2 regions of the Pseudocitrobacter cyperus genome follow, and region 2 is predicted to be linked to the other one. Evidence: predicted binding sites of a transcription regulator. Region 2 holds the regulator's gene; the other holds the start of a gene.

Region 1 (9,946 bases), 640 kb from region 2:
AAACCGGGGATTGCACAATGAGTGATGAGCGTTACCGCGAGCGCCAGCAGCGCGTAAAAGATAAAGTCGACGCCCGAGTCGCTGCCGCTCAGGAGGAACGCGGCATTGTGATGGTCTTTACCGGTAACGGCAAAGGTAAGACCACGGCAGCATTTGGCACCGCTACCCGCGCAGTCGGTCACGGGAAAAAAGTCGCCGTGGTGCAGTTTATTAAAGGCACATGGCCCAACGGCGAGCGTAATCTTCTGGAGCCGCATGGCGTTGAGTTTCAGGTGATGGCGACCGGCTTTACCTGGAACACTCAGGATCGTGAGAGCGATACCGCCGCCTGCCTGGCCGTCTGGCAACATGCGAAACGGATGCTGGCCGATGCAACTGTCGATCTCGTGCTGCTCGATGAACTGACCTATATGGTGGCATATGACTATCTGCCGCTGGAGGAAGTGCTGAACGCATTACAAAACCGCCCTGCGCACCAGTCGGTGATCATCACCGGACGCGGCTGTCACCGCGAGATAACCGAGATGGCTGATACAGTGAGTGAATTGCGCCCGGTAAAACATGCATTCGATGCTGGTATTAAAGCCCAGATTGGCATCGACTACTGAAGAATAAAGCGCCGGGAAGGTTTCACCTTTCCGGCAATCTCAGTTAGAACGACACCGTAACGCCCGCGTAGTATGCGCGGCCCGGTTCGTTATAGGTGGAAGCCCCGTCATTTTCGCGATATACACGTTTATCAAACAGGTTGTTGATCCCGGCATTAGCGCGCAGATTTTTGGTGATATCGTAATTAACGTTCAGACCAAATATTGCGTATGGGCTGATCTCGCGGTTTGACATCTCACCAGCTTCGTTACGGATCTCCGCATTCTGTCGCGGTTTCTGGCGACCATACTGCGTCCAGCTCAGCGTCGTATCCAGTTTATCCGTCACCTGCCAGTCAAGCTGTGAGTTGATAGTGAACTCCGGGATCACTGACAGCGGGTTACCGGTTTTCTTACTCTCAGAACGGAACATGTAGGTCGCGTTAGTGCGCCACTCCAGCACATCGCGCACAACCGGAATGGTCAGGTTGCCTTCCAGCCCTTCCACCACCGCTTTACCACCATTTTCCCAGCGCAGAATATTGGCGCCATTTGAAGCGTAACCGACCACATCATCACCGGCCACGATTTTGTTTTTATAGTCGTTGCGGAACCAGGTCACGCCTGCCGCATAACCGTTATCATGAAACTCGATCCCGACCTCTTTATTCACGCTGATTTCCGGATCCAGATCTTCATTACCCAACAGGAAGCAACTACCAGAACTCACGCTCACCGGGCAACCATTACCACGCGTAGAAAGTAAATAGCCTTCCGTAGACTGGTACAGATTTGGCGCTTTAAAGGCTCGCGCAATACCCGCTTTGAGGGTGAACATATCGCCCAGTCCCTGAGAAATATTCAGGCTCGGGCTCCAGTTAGCGCCGAATGTATCGTGATAGTCAAAACGCAAACCGGGCAGAACCTGGGTGCTGTCCGTCGCGGCAATGTTATCTTCAAAATAGAGGGAACTGATGGTTGCGCTGTTTTTGCTGCTGCGATCGCTGGCGCTGCCGGATACATTACCCACCGTTACGCCCGTGCTATCTGTCGCCGTCATCGAGGCAGGATCGTTCAGTTCATCACGGTTCCACTCCGCGCCCAGCGTGACGGTTTGATCCACCAGCAACTGGAGCGGGAAGTTCACTTCGCCACCGGCACGATAGCTTTCGAGACGGCTGGTTGAATAATCATCACTGTTGATCATCCCTTCCACTTTACCGGTGGAACCTTCATCCAGTCGCGTGTTGTTAGTCTTTTCGTAGTTTAAGTTAAATTTTGATGTCCCCCAGTCCCAGATACCGTTCCAGGTGATGCCGTAGTTCTGGCGGTACATACGGTTGGTCTCGTCACCATACAGCGACTGAATCAATCCTCCCGGGCTGACGTTGCTGTTACTGTACTGGGTATCGCCCGCATAGATATTCCCCTGGCGACTGTAGCCATAACTGAAATCAACAATCTGTAACGGGGTGATTTTCCAGGAAACGACGGCGTTAATATCTTTATTACGCACCCCTTCACGGCCGGCCGCGGCGGAACCATTCTGGGCGGTATTGATGTCATAGGCATCAGCGTCAGTTTTGTTCAGGTTGCCGTACAGACGCATAGTCAGCGCATCACCGGCCAGCGGGCCGCTGAGGTTGAAGTTAGCGCGTTTGGTCGCACCTTCATTGCTATCTTCCGGCTGATTGGTGAACAGAGAGAGCGAACCGTGCCAGTCGTTAGTCGGACGTTTAGTGATGATATTTACCACCCCGCCCGCCGCACCTGAACCATAGCGCGCCGCCGCCGGGCCACGAATCACCTCAATACGTTCAACCATTTCAGCCGGTACCCAGTTGGTATCACCGCGCGTATCGCGCTCCCCTCGCCAGCTATAACGCACAGAGTTGCGCGATGTCACCGGTACGCCATCGACCATAATCAGGGTGTTTTCCGGCCCCATACCACGAATATCGATCTGACGGTTATTTCCCCGGCTACCGCTGGCGCTGTTCCCCGTCAGATTGACGCCGGGCATTTTGCGGATAATATCGGAAAGGTCATTCACCGGCGGGCTTTTTTCAATATCTTCAGCGGTGATGGTGGAGACCCCGGGCTGCTGTTTCAGCTCCTGCTCAGCGGTAACAATCATGGTTTCATTATCGGCAAGCGGTTCTGTCGGCTCCTCATTGGCGGCCCACGCGGTGGTGCTCAGCAGGCTGGCTAAAAAGAGAGCAATTGGTTTTTTTCGTGCCGTTACAGAAATATACATTTCATCATTCCCTGTCATGAATCATAAAAGCAAGTGCGCATACTAATGATAATTATTCGCATTTCACATATGATTCATGGAATCTCCTTCACATCTCCTTTTTTGAACATAAAACAATCAAATCGATAGATTTTGTGAAGGCGGGATGTCAGGCACAAATAAAAAACCGGGCAAACATTGCTGTTTGCCCGGTTTAATAATCAGGAGAGTGATTAGCCGTTGCTGCGGCTTCCCCCGCCACGACGCGGGTTGCTCACCTGGCTATGGCGTTTCACCGCACGACGAATCTGATTCGCCTTCATGCGACGCCTGTCCTTCTCAACGGCCACTTTTGATGCCGTTTCAGGCGGCAGTTCGACCAGCTCACGCAGGTAGTTGGTCTGCGCCAGATCGAGTTCGGTATAGCCACCGCGCGGCAGGCCTTTTGGCAGCGGAATATCGCCGTAGCGAACGCGGATCAAACGGCTAACCTGCACGCCAACCGCTTCCCAAAGACGACGTACTTCGCGGTTACGGCCTTCCGTCAGGGTCACGTTGTACCACTGGTTGATGCCTTCCCCACCGGTAAATTTGATGGTTTTGAACGCCGCCGGGCCATCTTCAAGCTGTACGCCACGAGAAAGCTCGCGCACTTTGCTGTCATCAATCTGGCCGAACACGCGCACGGCGTATTCACGTTCAACTTCACGGCTTGGGTGCATCAGGCGGTTCGCCAGTTCACCATCGGTGGTGAACAGCAGCAGCCCGCAGGTGTTGACGTCCAGACGGCCGACGGCAATCCAGCGCGCGCCGCGCAGTTTTGGCAGGCGGTCGAATACGGTTGGACGACCTTCAGGGTCGTTACGCGTACAGAGTTCACCTTCCGGCTTGTAGTAAGCCAGAACGCGACAAATTTGTTCTACAGATTCTTTAACCGAAATCAGATGGCCATCAATACGGATTTTGAGGCCAGGGATCACTTCAACGCGATCGCCCAGCTTGGCGATTTTGCCGTCGACGCTCACGCGCCCCGCTTCAATGATCGCTTCGATTTCACGACGGGAGCCGTGGCCAGCGCGAGCCAGCACTTTTTGCAGTTTTTCGCTTTTATCGCTCATAGAGCTTCCTTCCGGTGTCGCCTTCACAGGCGTCTGGGTATACTTTCAAAAACAATGCGTTGAGTTCAATCGAACCCTAACTCATTGAAAGGTATCTTTTACACGTTAAATGACGCACCGCGTGCGCCATAACAAAATTCGTGGCCGCGTATCTTACATGAATTTCTGATGAAAAGATTCATCTGGTTTATTCGCGATTACAGGAACGGTTTCACATCGCCCACGCCTTCACGCAGCACCACTGGCGTGTCGTCAGTTAAATCAATGACCGTCGTCGGTTGCTGCCCCAGATAACCGCCATGAATAATCAAATCGACCACTTTCTCCAGACGATCTTTAATCTCTTCCGGGTCGGACTCGGTAAACTCGCTGCCCGGCAGCATCAGAGAGGTCGAAAGCATTGGCTCGCCTAGTGCCTCAAGCAGTGCCTGAGCAATTGGATTAGACGGCACACGCATACCGATAGTTTTACGTTTTTCCTGCAACAGACGGCGCGGCACTTCTTTCGTTCCTTTAAGAATAAAGGTGTAGTTGCCCGGCGTGTTGTTTTTCATCAGGCGAAACGCCACGTTATCGACGTAGGAATAGGTCGACAGTTCCGACAGGTCGCGGCACATCAACGTAAAGTTATGGCCGTCAGGCAGATGACGAATACGGCAGATACGCTCCATCGCGCCTTTATCTTCAATTTTGCAACCCAGCGCGTAGCCGGAATCGGTCGGATAAACGATCACCCCACCTTTACGCACGATATCGACCGCCTGGTTAATCAGACGCGCCTGTGGGTTATCCGGATGGATATAAAAAAACTGACTCATACTTCCCTCTCAGTAGAATTCTGTGGCGTCTCGAAGCGTTGCCAGATGCCCTCTACCCCAGCGGGTAGCCACAGTTTGCGGCCCAGTTCTATCCATGGGCAGGGCTGGTGAAAATCCGAACCCTGCGAGGCCAGCAAAGCGTATTCCCGGGCATAAGTGGCAAGCTGAGCGCGCTCATGCGGCGCCTGCTGACACTGCGCGACTTCCATCGCATCGCCACCCTGTTCACTAAAGTGGGCCAGCAATCTTTTCAGCCACTTGGCGGAAAGGTTGTAACGGGCCGGATGAGCCATTACCGCCACGCCGCCTGAATGATGAATGACATCAATAGCTTCCTTTATTGTACACCACTGTGGCGGCACGTATCCCGTTTTCCCACGTGCGAGGTATTTTTTAAACACATCACCAATCGTCTTCGCTTTGCCCTGTTCCACCAGAAAACGGGCAAAATGGCCACGCGTTACCGCACCGCCGTCTGCCAGCCGCTGCGCGCCTTCCAGCGCGCCGGGAATATGCGCTTTTTCCAGACGCTCGGCGATAAGCGCCGCACGAGTGTTTCGCCGTACTTTTTGCTGGTTCAGGAAGGCGGTTAAGGCCGGATGGTGGATATCAATATTCAGGCCGACAATATGAATTTCATGGTTTTCCCACAGCGTGGAAATCTCCACACCGGTAATCAGGTTCAGCGCCAGCCCGGCGCGGGCAATTTCCGCCTGCGCCGGAGGGATGCCATCGACAGTGTCGTGATCGGTGATCGCCAGCGTGCCTACGCGCATTTCTCCTGCGCGATGCACCAGTTCTTCCGGCGTCAGTCGACCATCGGAGGCGGTGGTGTGGCTGTGAAGATCGTAAATCACTGCATAGGTTGTGTCGCTCAAAACGGCTCCCGTACAACGTAATGGCTCAATTCAGCGGGCAATTACACCACAGGAAGCATTAACGGCAATAATCATTTTCCCGCATCGGGTCTTTTTGCCCGCCTTTCGCGGATTGTTGAAGAGTGTTCAGGCATGATTCTTTTCGCCAGGGGCTATACAACGTCATCTGCTCGCCTGTATGTGCCCCTGCGGGCGGCGACGCTTTCAGGGAAGTGGCATAAAACCAGGTCGTGCCATCGGGATAAATCACGGTACTCTCCCGGCCATCAACATTTTCGCGAAGGCGAACGACGTAGTCCGGTTTTAGCGCCAGCGTCAAATTCACCGCCACTTTTTTATTTACATCCACGGATAAAGTTCCGGGCTGCCGGGATTGCCAACGCGCGTTTTCGACAGATTTGAACGCAAGCGCGCCGGACGAGTCAATGGAGATGAGTCCATCCCAGGAGCCTGCATCCGATTCATGACGAAGTGTGTAAATGACGGGGCGTAACGCGTTATTTCGCCTGCACGGCTGTAGATTTATTTGCCCATCGCTGGTGCAGGGTTCGATATTAAACGGAGAGTCCACAATCACCATTCTGGGCGGTGCAAAGTACCAGATAAATCGCCAGTTGATCGACTGCAATTGCCAGGCGCATTTGCCAAAATTATCGAGTGGAAAATCAACCTGATAGGGATGGGATTTTTCGGCCTCGCTAAAAGTACGGGTAAGTGTGGAGATTGAACGGTAGCCGTCATCCGCCTCCTCGCTCTGCAATAAATCTTCACCCGCACAGGATGAAGAGCCGTACTTCGCGCTAATCTGTAGCTTCGTATGTGCCGGGATCTCCCCACGCAGCGTCAACTTCACATCATCCGAAGAAATATAAATGGAATCCACTGTTCGATCGGCATAGCGTAAACATAGCCAACTGCTGATACCTGCCAGCAGAACAATAAACAGCACAGGTTTGATTTTACGCGGAGCAGACATTGATGTTCCCTATCAATCGTAGTGTCTCCCGCTATTTTACACTCAATCTCTATTTAAGCGTGAAAAAGCGTTGACAAGCTTAGCGCGAACCAGTTAACTAGTACGCAAGTTCACTCAAGCAAGGTATCGGCAAATGAAGACGAAAATCAATGTACTGCACGGTTGGTGGCGCACTCCCTGATAACGGGCAGTGTCATCACGTCTGCATTATGCAAACAGATACCCGGCCCGCCACTGAGCGGGCTTTTTATTGAACACATTTTTACAGAACAGGCGAAACTCACAATGCAAACACCAAAACCCGCGCTTGAACTTCTGACCAGTGACGCGATTTATCGCGAAAACCCCACTGCGCTGTTCCATCAGTTGTGTGCCTCTCGTCCGGCCACGCTGCTGCTTGAATCTGCGGATATCGACAGCAAGGACGATCTGAAAAGCCTGCTGCTCGTTGACAGTGCGCTGCGGATCACCGCACTAGGTGACACTGTCACTATTCAGGCTCTGACCGACAATGGTGCCTCTCTGCTGCCTCTGCTGGATGCCGCTCTGCCTTCCGGGGTTGATAACCAGCCGACATCGAATGGCCGCGTACTGACCTTCCCGGCCGTAAGCACCCTACTGGACGAAGACGCGCGCCTGTGTTCGCTGTCGGTGTTTGATGCCTTCCGCCTGCTGCAAACGCTGGTCACATTGCCGGAAAATGAACGCGACGCGATGTTCTTTGGCGGTCTGTTCGCCTATGACCTGGTTGCCGGTTTTGAAGATCTGCCCGCGCTTGAGAGCGACACCTCCTGCCCTGACTACTGCTTCTACCTCGCTGAAACCCTGCTGGTTATCGACCATCAGACCAAAAACACCCGCATTCAGGCCAGCCTGTTCACGCCATCATTGAGTGAAAAAGACAGGCTGCTGCAACGCATTGCGGAACTGCGTCAGCAACTGAACGAACCACCTGCGGCTTTGCCAGTAGAGAGCGTTGAACAGATGCGCTGCGAAACGAATCAGAGCGATGAAGAGTACGGTGATGTGGTGCGTAAAATGCAGAAAGCGATTCGCGCCGGTGAGATTTTCCAGGTGGTGCCGTCTCGTCGCTTCTCACTGCCCTGCCCGTCGCCGCTGGCCGCTTACGATGTGCTGAAGAAGAGCAACCCCAGCCCGTACATGTTTTTCATGCAGGATAACGATTTCACCCTGTTCGGCGCTTCTCCGGAAAGCTCGCTGAAATATGAAGCCGCCAGCCGCCAGATTGAGATCTACCCGATTGCCGGTACCCGCCCACGCGGTCGTCGCGCAGACGGCTCTCTGGATCGCGACCTTGATAGCCGCATTGAGCTGGAAATGCGCACCGACCATAAAGAGCTGTCGGAGCATCTGATGCTGGTCGACCTGGCGCGTAACGACCTGGCGCGCATTTGTACACCGGGTAGCCGTTACGTTGCCGACCTCACTAAAGTTGACCGCTACTCATTCGTCATGCATCTGGTTTCTCGCGTGGTCGGCGAACTGCGTAAGGATCTCGATGTTCTGCACGCCTACCGTGCCTGCATGAACATGGGCACCCTGAGCGGCGCGCCAAAAGTTCGCGCCATGCAGCTTATCGCCGCCGCAGAAGGCAAGCGTCGCGGCAGTTACGGCGGCGCAGTCGGCTACTTCACCGCCCATGGAGACCTGGACACCTGCATCGTGATCCGCTCCGCTTTTGTAGAAAACGGTGTCGCCACCGTTCAGGCTGGCGCCGGTGTAGTACTGGACTCCGTTCCCCAGTCCGAAGCCGATGAAACCCGTAATAAAGCACGCGCGGTACTGCGCGCCATCGCTACCGCACACCATGCACAGGAGATTTTCTGATGGCTGATATTCTGCTGCTCGATAATATCGACTCATTCACCTATAACCTTGCAGATCAGCTACGCGCCAACGGTCATAACGTGGTGATTTATCGCAACCACGTCCCCGCTCAAACGTTGATTGAACGCCTGGGTACGATGAAAAACCCGGTGCTGATGCTCTCGCCAGGGCCTGGTACGCCTTCAGAAGCGGGCTGCATGCCGGAGCTACTGACCCGTATGCGCGGCAAACTGCCGATTATCGGGATTTGTCTCGGTCATCAGGCGATTGTCGAAGCCTATGGCGGCTACGTCGGCCAGGCAGGCGAAATCCTGCATGGTAAGGCCTCCAGCATTGAGCATGATGGCCTGGAAATGTTTGCCGGGTTGAGCAACCCACTTCCGGTCGCCCGCTATCACTCGCTGGTAGGCAGCAATATTCCGGCGGGTCTGACCATCAACGCCCACTTCGACGGTATGGTGATGGCAGTCCGTCACGATGCCGATCGCGTTTGCGGTTTCCAGTTCCATCCGGAATCGATTCTGACCAGCCAGGGCGCGCGCCTGCTGGAGCAAACTCTTGCCTGGGCGCTGCAAAAACTGGAGCAGACCAATACCCTGCAACCGATTCTGGAAAAACTGTATCAGGCGCAAACCCTGACTCAGCAGGAGAGCCACCAGCTTTTCTCCGCCGTGGTTCGTGGTGAGGTGAAACCAGAACAGCTTGCCGCCGCGCTGGTGAGTATGAAAATTCGTGGCGAAAGTCCCATTGAGATTGCCGGTGCCGCCACCGCCCTACTGGAAAATGCCGCCCCCTTCCCGCGCCCTGATTATCCGTTTGCCGATATCGTCGGTACCGGTGGCGACGGCAGTAACAGTATCAACATTTCGACGGCCAGCGCCTTTGTTGCCGCGGCTTGCGGACTTAAGGTGGCGAAACATGGCAACCGCAGCGTCTCCAGCAAATCCGGCTCGTCCGACTTACTGGCAGCATTCGGTATTAATCTGGATATGAATGCTGATAAGTCACGAAAAGCGCTGGATGAACTGGGAGTCTGCTTCCTGTTCGCACCGAAATACCACACAGGATTCCGTTATGCGATGCCGGTGCGCCAGCAGTTAAAAACCCGCACCCTGTTTAATGTACTGGGGCCGCTGATTAACCCGGCGCATCCGCCGCTGGCGCTGATTGGCGTCTACAGCCCGGAACTGGTACTGCCAATTGCTGAAACCCTGCGCGTACTGGGTTATCAACGTGCAGCCGTCGTCCACAGCGGCGGGATGGATGAAGTGTCGCTGCATGCGCCAACCGTCGTCGCAGAACTCGACCAGGGTGAAATCAAGAGCTATCAACTGACCGCCGCCGATTTTGGCCTCCGTCCTTATCATCAGGAAGAGCTGGCGGGCGGCACACCGGAAGAAAACCGTGACATTCTAACGCGCTTGTTACAAGGTAAAGGTGAGAATGCACATGAGTCCGCTGTCGCCGCCAACGTTGCCATGTTAA
Region 2 (9,946 bases):
GCGTAACTCTCTGCTGGCGGCGCTGTCGCACGATCTCCGTACACCGCTTACCGTCCTGTTTGGACAGGCAGAAATTCTGACCCTCGACCTTGCCAGCAGCGGTTCGCCTTATGCCCCCCAGGCCAACGAAATTCGCCAGCATGTGCTCAACACGACCCGGCTGGTGAATAATTTGCTGGATATGGCAAGGATCCAGTCTGGCGGCTTTAATCTTAAGAAGGAGTGGCTGACGTTGGAAGAAGTGGTCGGCAGCGCGCTGCGCATGCTGGAACCCGGCCTGAACGGGCAACAGATTACGCTCGCATTGCCCGACCCGCTGATGCTGATCCACGTCGACGGCCCGCTGTTCGAGCGTGTGCTGATCAACCTGCTGGAGAATGCGGTAAAATATGCTGGCGCAAAGGCGCAAATCGGCATTACCGCCAGTGAGGATGCACACCATTTATTTCTTGATGTCTGGGATGACGGGCCAGGTATTGAACCGGGTCAGGAGAAAATGATTTTTGATAAATTCTCACGCGGCCATAAAGAGTCCGCTATTCCGGGAGTCGGGCTGGGGCTGGCCATTTGCCAGGCGATTATCGATATTCATGGCGGCACACTCTCAGCCAGCAATCGCCCTGAAGGCGGCGCCTGTTTTCGTGTTACACTTCCGCGAATAGCGCCACCAGAACTTGAAGAATTTCATGAGGATATGTGACAAGCGTTCTGATTGTTGAAGATGAACAAGCCATTCGCCGCTTTCTGCGCACCGCGCTGGAAGCCGAAGGGCTGCGCGTGTTTGATGCTCAAACGTTGCAGCGCGGGCTGCTGGAAGCAGCAACGCGCAAGCCGGATCTGGTGATCCTCGATCTCGGCCTGCCCGACGGCGATGGTATCGATTTTATCCGCGACTTCCGCCAGTGGAGCGCCACCCCGGTGATTGTGCTCTCCGCCCGCAGCGAAGAGAGCGATAAAATCGCCGCGCTGGATGCAGGTGCCGATGATTACCTTAGCAAACCGTTTGGCATTGGCGAATTGCAGGCGCGCCTGCGCGTGGCGCTGCGTCGTCACGGCAATACGCAACCGAACGATCCACTGGTGACTTTTTCAGATGTACAAGTTGATATCGCCGCCCGTCGCATTATCCGTGGCGGCGAAGAGGTGCATCTCACCCCCATCGAATTTCGTCTGCTGGCGGAACTGCTCAACAACCCCGGGAAGGTGCTGACACAACGTCAGTTGCTTAATCACGTCTGGGGGCCCAACGCCGTTGAACACAGCCATTATCTGCGTATTTATATGGGGCATATTCGGCAAAAACTGGAAGCTGACCCGGCGCGACCGAAACATTTCCTGACCGAAACGGGGATTGGGTATCGGTTTATGCTGTAAAAAAGGCCGGGTAGCGTCACGCAACCCGGCCTTTTTAAACAGAACTGTTATCAGGCGTTTTTCAGTACTTCGCTGACAATCTCAACCGCTTCTTTCTCAATCTGCTTACGGTGTTCTTCGCCGAGGAAGCTCTCGCAATAGATTTTATACGCGTCTTCCGTGCCTGACGGACGCGCGGCGAACCAGCCGTTGTCGGTCATCACTTTCAGCCCGCCGATAGAAGCTCCGTTGCCCGGTGCCGCCGTCAGACGTGCGGTGATCGGGTCGCCTGCCAGGGTGCTGGCGCTGACCATCTCCGGAGAGAGCTTAGAGAGCGCAGCTTTCTGCGCAGACGTCGCCCCTGCCTGCAAACGGTTGTAGCTCGGCGCGCCGAAGCGTGCTGCCAGCTCATTGTAGTGCTCTTGCGGATTCTTACCGGTGACAGCGGTAATTTCCGCCGCCAGCAAGCACATGATGATACCGTCTTTATCGGTCGACCACGGCGTGCCGTCGAAGCGCAGGAACGAAGCCCCGGCGCTCTCTTCACCACCGAAACCGAAGCTGCCGTCGAACAGACCATCAACGAACCATTTGAAGCCCACCGGCACTTCCACCAGCTTACGACCCAGATCGTTGACCACGCGGTCGATCATCGCGGAAGAGACCAGCGTTTTGCCCACGGCGACATCTTTGCCCCACTGCGGACGGTGCTGGAACAGGTAGTTGATTGCCACCGCCAGATAGTGGTTCGGGTTCATCAGACCTGCCGGGGTAACGATACCGTGACGGTCATAGTCCGGGTCGTTGGCGAACGCGAGGTCAAACTTGTCACGCAGCGCCAGCAGACCCGCCATCGCACACTCGGAGGAGCAGTCCATACGGATAGCGCCATCTTTATCAAGGTGCATAAAGCGGAACGTCTGATCGACCTGATCGTTGACGATAGTCAGATTCAGCTTGTAGTACTCGCCGATGCGTTTCCAGTATTCAATACCGGAGCCACCCAGCGGATCGACGCCCAGCGTCAAACCCGCTTTCTGAATAGCGGCCATATCGACGATATCCGCCAGCCCTTCGATGAACGGCTGCACCAAATCCATTTCTTTCACATGACCGGACGCCAGCGCGGCATCCAGAGAAATACGTTTCACGCCTTTCAGGCCGTCGGCCAGCAACGCGTTGGCGCGATCTTCCACCACTTTGGTGACGTTAGTATCGGCCGGGCCGCCGTTAGGTGGGTTGTATTTGATACCGCCATCTTCCGGCGGGTTATGAGACGGGGTGATCACAATCCCATCGGCCAGCGGGCCGCCTTTCTTGTTATGAACTAGAATGGCGTTTGAGACCGCAGGCGTCGGCGTAAAGCCGTTATTTTCCTGCACAATGACATCCACACCGTTTGCCGCCAGCACTTCGAGCACGGAGATAAACGCCGGTTCAGAGAGCGCGTGAGTATCTTTACCCACGTAGCACGGGCCAGTAATGCCATTTTTCGCACGATCTTCTGCGATAGCTTGCGCGATCGCCAGAATATGAGGTTCATTGAAACTCTGGCGCGCCGCACTGCCGCGGTGTCCGGAAGTACCAAACTTTACTGCATGCTCTGCGTTACCCGCTTGCGGTTTCAGCACATAGTACTGAGACGTAAGCTGGGCGACGTTAATCAAATCACTCTGTTGTGCAGGCTGGCCCGCACGGTTATGGATTGCCATTGCTTGATCCTTCTTATGCAAGGGTTAGATTGTGCCGCATACCTTTTCGATTAATTCAGCGGGGAACTGCATGGTTTGCATAATGTGTTCCACCATACTGCATTTACGACCGGTGTTGGTATTGGTGATCACCCAATATGGGGTTTCCGGTACCTGTTTCGGTTTAGTCTGATTACCGTTTTTCAGCAGGGTCTGCTCGTTGGCGGCAAAGTAGACACGCGTGCGCCCATGAAGCGATTCCGTTGCTTCGGCAAACGCGTTGTTATCCAGTTTGTAGAGCGTCGTCAGGATCAGCATAAAGCGATTGACGGCTTTTTTCTGCTCAGCGTATTCATCGGAGAGCAGCAGTTCACGCATCGCGCGCACTTTATCTTTCGCGGTTTTAACCGGCTTCACCTCGGCAACTGGAGCAACCTGAGCCGGTGCAGCTTCAGCTTTAGCAACCGGGGCAGCAACAACAGGTTGTGATGCGGCGGAAAACTTCAGCATTCGCCGTAAAATGTCGGATGCGCTCTCGCCAATGTGCAGTGTGTGGGCGGCAATATAGCGATAGAGTTCGTCATCAACTTCGATCGTTTTCATCTTAATCCAGTGCAATAATTTTTCTGAATACAAGTTGCTGGGATTATATGTTCAAAACCCAACAGCGGATAGCGTCATACCAGGATAGCGGCAAAAATGGGATAAAAATCGTATCTTGCCCCTGAACGTGAGAATGTCCAACATAATACCCTAACCCGACAGAGCGAAAAAAAGAACTTTGCTATGAAATTGAATACCCGAACGCAATCTGCACAAAACCAGCACAATAATTCCCCCATCCTTCTCGTTCATGGCCTGTTTGGCAGCCTGGATAACCTCGGCGTGCTGGCGCGCGACCTGGTGGCCGACCACGACATCCTGCAAGTGGATATGCGTAACCATGGCCTTTCGCCGCGTTCTGACGAGATGAACTATCCGGCGATGGCGCAGGATCTGCTGGACACGCTTGATGCCCATCATATTGAAAAAGCAACGGTAATTGGGCATTCGATGGGTGGCAAAGCGGTGATGGCGCTTACTGCGCTGGCTCCGGAGCGCATTGCGCGGTTGGTGGCTATCGATATCGCCCCCGTGGATTATCACGTTCGTCGTCATGATGAGATTTTCGCCGCCATCAATGCCGTTACCCAGGCGGGCGTCGCCACCCGTCAGCAGGCGGCAGCGCTGATGCGCGAGCATCTGGCGGAAGAAGGCGTGATTCAGTTCCTGCTGAAATCGTTTGTCGACGGCGCGTGGCGCTTTAACGTTCCGGTGCTGTGGGATCAGTACCCGCATATCGTCGGCTGGGAACCCATTCCGGCGTGGGATCATCCGGCGCTGTTTATTCCTGGCGGTAATTCCCCGTATGTTACTGAAGATTATCGCGATGCTCTGCTTTCGCAGTTCCCGCAGGCTCGTGCGCATGTCATCGCTGGCGCAGGCCACTGGGTACATGCAGAAAAACCTGATGCGGTGCTGCGCGCTATTCGCCGATATTTAGCAGACTGATTAAAAACTCAACGACCGCGCGCCATTATGGCCGTGGTCGTTGGCGTGTCGGTTGCACTGATGTATGATTGCGCGCTGTCTGCACCGGGCGTTTCCCGGTAGCTTGTTTCCCCGAAGTCACTCTGAATCATGGCAAAAGAACAAACGGACCGCACGACATTAGATTTGTTCGCAAATGAGCGTCGGCCGGGAAGACCCAAAACCAATCCGCTTTCGCGTGACGAGCAGTTGCGCATCAATAAGCGTAATCAATTAAAACGCGATAAAGTTCGCGGCCTGAAGCGCGTCGAGCTGAAACTGAACAATGATGCCGTTGACGCTCTGAACGAGCTGGCGGCAGCGCGTGATATGAGTCGCAGTGAGCTTATCGAAGAGATTCTGATGAGCCAGTTAGCCCTGCTTCACGAGCAGGAAAAGGTCTGAAAATTTCGCAAAACCCCACTTTCATGTAGCAGAGAGTGCAGTCCGGTACGATTGCTGATTCCGCACCTTTCTCTGTTCTGCTATGATTGCCCTTATCTGTGGGCAATACGCCACCACCATATCATTAAGTTTCAAGAGGTTATTTAACTCATGGCAATCGTTGGCATCTTCTTTGGTAGTGACACCGGCAATACCGAAAATATTGCAAAAATGATTCAGAAACAGCTTGGTAAAGACGTTGCCGACGTGCATGACATTGCCAAGAGCAGCAAAGAAGACCTGGCTGCATTCGACATTTTGCTGCTGGGCATTCCGACCTGGTACTACGGCGAAGCGCAGTGTGACTGGGATGATTTCTTCCCAACGCTGGAAGAAGTCGATTTCAACGGCAAACTGGTTGCCCTGTTCGGCTGCGGCGACCAGGAAGATTATGCGGAATATTTCTGTGATGCGCTGGGGACTATCCGCGACATCATCGAACCGCGCGGCGCGACCATCGTTGGTCACTGGCCGACTGCGGGCTACCACTTTGAAGCCTCCAAAGGACTGGCCGATGACGACCATTTCGTCGGTCTGGCCATCGATGAAGACCGTCAGCCGGAACTGACCGCTGAACGCGTTGAAAAATGGGTGAAACAGGTTTCTGAAGAGCTGCATCTGGAAGAGATCAAAAACGCTTAAGCATTAATGCGGCGTGATTGTTAAATTACGCCGCATTAATAGGTAGAAGCAATCAAAATAATAGCTACAAATTTTTAACTTTTGAACGCATATCTGTACAATACCTGCAGAATTTAGCGGGTTTGCTAGTTAAGCCTCGTTTTTGAAATCTTTACTCGCCCAGGGCTTGCTGTTTTCATTTAGAAAGGGTCATTCTATAATGAGACGCATTATACCCGGTGCACTCTCTATGATACTTCCCTGTTGGGAAGTCAATCGTTTAGCAACAGGACAGATTCCGCATGACTGACAACAATACCGCATTAAAGAAGGCTGGCCTGAAAGTCACACTTCCCCGGTTAAAGATCCTGGAAGTGCTTCAGGAACCAGACAATCACCATGTCAGCGCGGAAGACTTATATAAACGCCTGATCGACATGGGTGAAGAGATTGGTCTGGCGACCGTCTATCGCGTACTTAACCAGTTTGATGACGCGGGCATCGTAACGCGCCATAACTTTGAAGGGGGTAAGTCCGTTTTCGAACTTACCCAACAGCATCACCACGATCACCTGATCTGCCTCGACTGCGGCAAAGTGATTGAATTTAGCGATGATTCCATTGAAGCCCGCCAGCGTGAAATCGCGTCAAAACACGGCATTCGCTTAACGAACCACAGCCTGTACCTGTATGGTCACTGTGCAGAGGGTGACTGCCGCGAAGATGAACACGCCCACGACGCGGTAGAAAAATAGTCGTCACTGTTTTACTAAAGCCAACCAACAGGTTGGCTTTTTTATTGCCTGTTGCTTACCCTCCACACTTCGGCGTAATGTTACTTTAATGTAAACACTAAGGTACCGGAGAGGGAAATGGAACTTCGACAGTTACGATATTTCGTCCGCATCGTGGAGACCGGAAGCATGGGCAGCGCGGCGCTCGATCTGAATATTGGCGTCTCGGCGCTCAGCCAGCAGATGACGCGACTGGAAAACGACCTCTCCATACGCCTGTTGCAACGCACCTCCAGAGGCGTCACCCCCACCAGCGCCGGGCTGGCTTTTTACTCGCAGGCGCAACTGGCGCTTCGTCATGCCGATGACGCGGTGCTCGCCGCACGCGAAGCGCGTCTTTCCGGACATATCAGCGTAGGCATGGCGCCCAGTACCGCCTCCGTGCTTGGCATGCCTTTTATCAACGCGATGCGCGAAAGCTACCCTGACGTTCGTTTGCATGTTGTGGAAAGTCTCTCCGGAAACCTCGAACGCATGATCAACACCCGTCAGATTGATTTAGCGATTGTTTTTCAGAAGGATAAAATTGTGCGCTGGAGCGCAAGACCGATTCTTGAAGAAAGACTTTTCCTGATTGGCACCCATGCCCTTCTGGCTGATATTTCCTCTGACGGTATCTCGCCTGCCCAACTGGCAAACATTCCGCTGATTATGCCAAGCCAGGGGCATGGCCTGCGTGGCAGGCTTGAAGCCATTGCCCAGGAGCACGGACTGACCCCGGAAGTCGTCACCGAAATAGATGGCCTGGCCTTGCTGATGCAGGCGGTACGCAGCGGCCTTGGCGCCACATTACAGCCTGGGGCGGCGATATCCCACCTCGACCACGAAGCACTCAGAGTGATCGATGTCCAAAATCCAGTCCTTAGTCGCCCCAACTTTCTGGTCAGCCTCTCTGATGATGAACTCTCTCCGGCTGGTCTCGCAACCCGCGTAATACTCAGCAAAGTAATGCGAGAGCTCACGCAAGCCGGCGCGTGGCCAGGCGCAACCCTTTACGTTAACTAAAGGCCTCTTTAGCAAGAGGCCATAGCGGCAACGCGCATCAAGCATATACATTTCAATTACAAATTTAACAATTAGTTAAATAGTAATGGAGTCGACAATGGTTGATGTTCTGGTGATCGGCGGAGGCAATGCGGCATTGTGTGCCGCACTGACCGCTCGCGAGGCCGGCGCTTCTGTGCTGCTGCTTGAGGCCGCGCCTCGTGAATGGCGCGGCGGTAATTCCCAGCATACCCGCAATTTGCGCTGTATGCATGACGCCCCACAGGATGTGCTGGTGGAGAGCTACCCCGAAGAGGAGTTCTGGCAGGATCTGTGGCGTGTTACCGAAGGAAACACTAACGAGTCGTTGGCACGTTTAGTGATCCGCACCTCATCGCACTGCCGGGACTGGATGCGCCAGCATGGCGTTAACTTCCAGCCCCCACTTTCGGGCGCACTGCATGTCGCGCGGACTAACGCCTTTTTTATGGGCGGCGGTAAAGCGCTGATGAATGCTTATTATCGCAGCGCGGAGAAACTGGGCGTGCAAATTCGCTATAACACCCCGGTTCAGGCGCTGGAGCTGCAAAATGGCGAATTTGTCGCTGCACTGGCAGGAGAGGAGCGCATTACGGCCAAAACCTGCGTACTCGCCGCCGGGGGATTCGAGTCCAACCGGGAGTGGCTGAAGGAGGCCTGGGGCCAGAATGCGCGTGGAGAATGGCCTGCCGATAATTTTCTCATTCGCGGTACCCGCTTTAATCAGGGCGTACTGCTCAAATTTATGATTGACGCGGGTGCGGATATTATTGGTGATCCTTCCCAGTCCCACTGTGTGGCGATTGACGCCAGAGCGCCTCTCTATGATGGCGGCATTTGTACCCGTGTGGACTGCGTCTCTTTAGGGCTGGTAGTCAACCGTGATGCAGAACGCTTTTATGATGAAGGGGAAGATTTCTGGCCCAAACGCTATGCCATCTGGGGACGGCTGGTCGCCCAGCAACCGGGGCAAATCGGCTATTCGATTATCGACAGTAAAGCCATCGGTCACTTCATGCCGCCAGTATTCCCTGGCGCGCGGGCAAACACGCTGGATGAGCTTGCGCGTCAGTTAGGCCTTGATGCTGAACGTTTGACCCATACCATCACGCAATATAATCAGGCCTGTCAGCCAGGGCAGTTCGATCACACCACGCTGGATAACTGCGCGACGGCTAATCTTACCCCACCGAAAACGCATTGGGCGCGCCCAATCGATACCCCTCCCTATTATGGTTATGCCCTGCGCCCGGGGATCACCTTTACCTACCTGGGATTGAAAGTAAACGCTCACGCCGCCGTGCATTTTGCCGGAAAGCCAAGCCGAAACCTGTTTGTCGCCGGAGAGATGATGGCAGGCAACGTGCTGGGCAAGGGGTATACCGCGGGCGTCGGTATGTCGATTGGTACGACTTTCGGACGCATCGCCGGAAAAGAGGCCGCACTGGCAGCAAAACAGGAGGCGCGTCATGAAGCAGCTTGAAAAATTAATTATCGAGGCTCAAATTATCACCGAGCCAGAGGCGGAAGTTGAGCGCGTAATGCAGGTCTGTAATGCCTGCCGCTACTGCGAAGGCTTTTGTGCTGTGTTCCCGGCGATGACCCAGCGGCTTGAGTTCAATAAAGCGGATATCAACTACCTGGCGAACCTGTGCCATAACTGCGGCGCCTGTCTGCATGCCTGCCAGTATGCGCCACCGCATGAGTTTGCTATCAATGTGCCTAAAGCCATGGCCGAAGTCCGGCTGGAGACCTATCAGCACTACGCCCAGCCAGCCGCTTTCGCCGCACTCTATCGCCGGGTGGGCATCACCGTGACCCTGGCGCTGGTTTTCGGCCTGATCTTCTTTTTACTCCTCGCTATGGGGCTGAAAGGGTCGCTGCTCCATCCTCCGCTGGCGGGTGATTTTTATCAGATCTTCCCCCACAACCTGCTGGCCTGGATGTTTGGCTCCGTGTTTATTGTGGCAATCGGATTGCTAATGACCGGGGTCGTTCGCTTCTGGCGTGAAATTTCTCCCGGCCTTCCACAATCTGCGGATATCTCCGAAGCCTCACGCAACGCCCTCACGCTGAAATATCTCGATGGCGGCCATGGAAAGGGCTGTAATGAAGCGGACGATGCCTTTACCCTGCTGCGTCGCCGTTTTCATCACTTCACCTTCTACGGCTTTATGCTCTGTTTCGCTGCCACCCTCGTGGCGACAGGCTATCACTATCTTGCTGGCTGGGAAGCCCCCTACCCCTTCTTCAGCGTACCGGTCATGCTCGGCACCCTGGGCGGTGTGGGTCTGGTCGTCGGCCCGGCGGGGTTACTGTGGCTGAACCTGCGTCGCTCGCCTCTGCACGGCGATCCACGGCAAAAGCCGATGGATCGCGGTTTTATTTTACTGCTGTTACTCACCAGCCTGACGGGGTTAGGCCTGTTAGCCGGCAGGGACTCATCGTGGA

What was found. Region 2 encodes Fur, which represses iron uptake genes when iron is present. Its sites were predicted from a motif close to ATAATAATGAGAACNACTATCAA; they were not measured.
Region 1: the regulator Fur is predicted to act here: its motif matches at 2,884-2,906, upstream of VSR74_RS03530 (TonB-dependent siderophore receptor).

The regions. Positions count from the first base shown of each region.
Region 1 covers NZ_JAYMYY010000001.1:721,805-731,750, forward strand. The annotation lists gene VSR74_RS03520 (YciK family oxidoreductase) at 1-21, shown strand, start outside; gene cobO (cob(I)yrinic acid a,c-diamide adenosyltransferase) at 18-608, shown strand; gene VSR74_RS03530 (TonB-dependent siderophore receptor) at 652-2,844, opposite strand; gene rluB (23S rRNA pseudouridine(2605) synthase RluB) at 3,057-3,941, opposite strand; gene VSR74_RS03540 (L-threonylcarbamoyladenylate synthase) at 4,139-4,759, opposite strand; gene rnm (RNase RNM) at 4,756-5,637, opposite strand; gene VSR74_RS03550 (hypothetical protein) at 5,696-6,613, opposite strand; Trp leader region at 6,771-6,865, shown strand; gene VSR74_RS03555 (anthranilate synthase component 1) at 6,899-8,461, shown strand; gene trpD (bifunctional anthranilate synthase glutamate amidotransferase component TrpG/anthranilate phosphoribosyltransferase TrpD) at 8,461-9,946, shown strand, end outside.
Region 2 covers NZ_JAYMYY010000001.1:1,364,812-1,374,757, forward strand. The annotation lists gene kdpD (two-component system sensor histidine kinase KdpD) at 1-700, shown strand, start outside; gene kdpE (two-component system response regulator KdpE) at 697-1,374, shown strand; gene pgm (phosphoglucomutase (alpha-D-glucose-1,6-bisphosphate-dependent)) at 1,425-3,065, opposite strand; gene seqA (replication initiation negative regulator SeqA) at 3,090-3,647, opposite strand; gene ybfF (esterase) at 3,831-4,595, shown strand; gene ybfE (LexA regulated protein) at 4,725-5,018, shown strand; gene fldA (flavodoxin FldA) at 5,169-5,699, shown strand; gene fur (ferric iron uptake transcriptional regulator) at 5,981-6,433, shown strand; gene tcuR (tricarballylate utilization LysR family transcriptional regulator TcuR) at 6,551-7,477, shown strand; gene tcuA (FAD-dependent tricarballylate dehydrogenase TcuA) at 7,575-8,978, shown strand; gene tcuB (tricarballylate utilization 4Fe-4S protein TcuB) at 8,965-9,946, shown strand, end outside.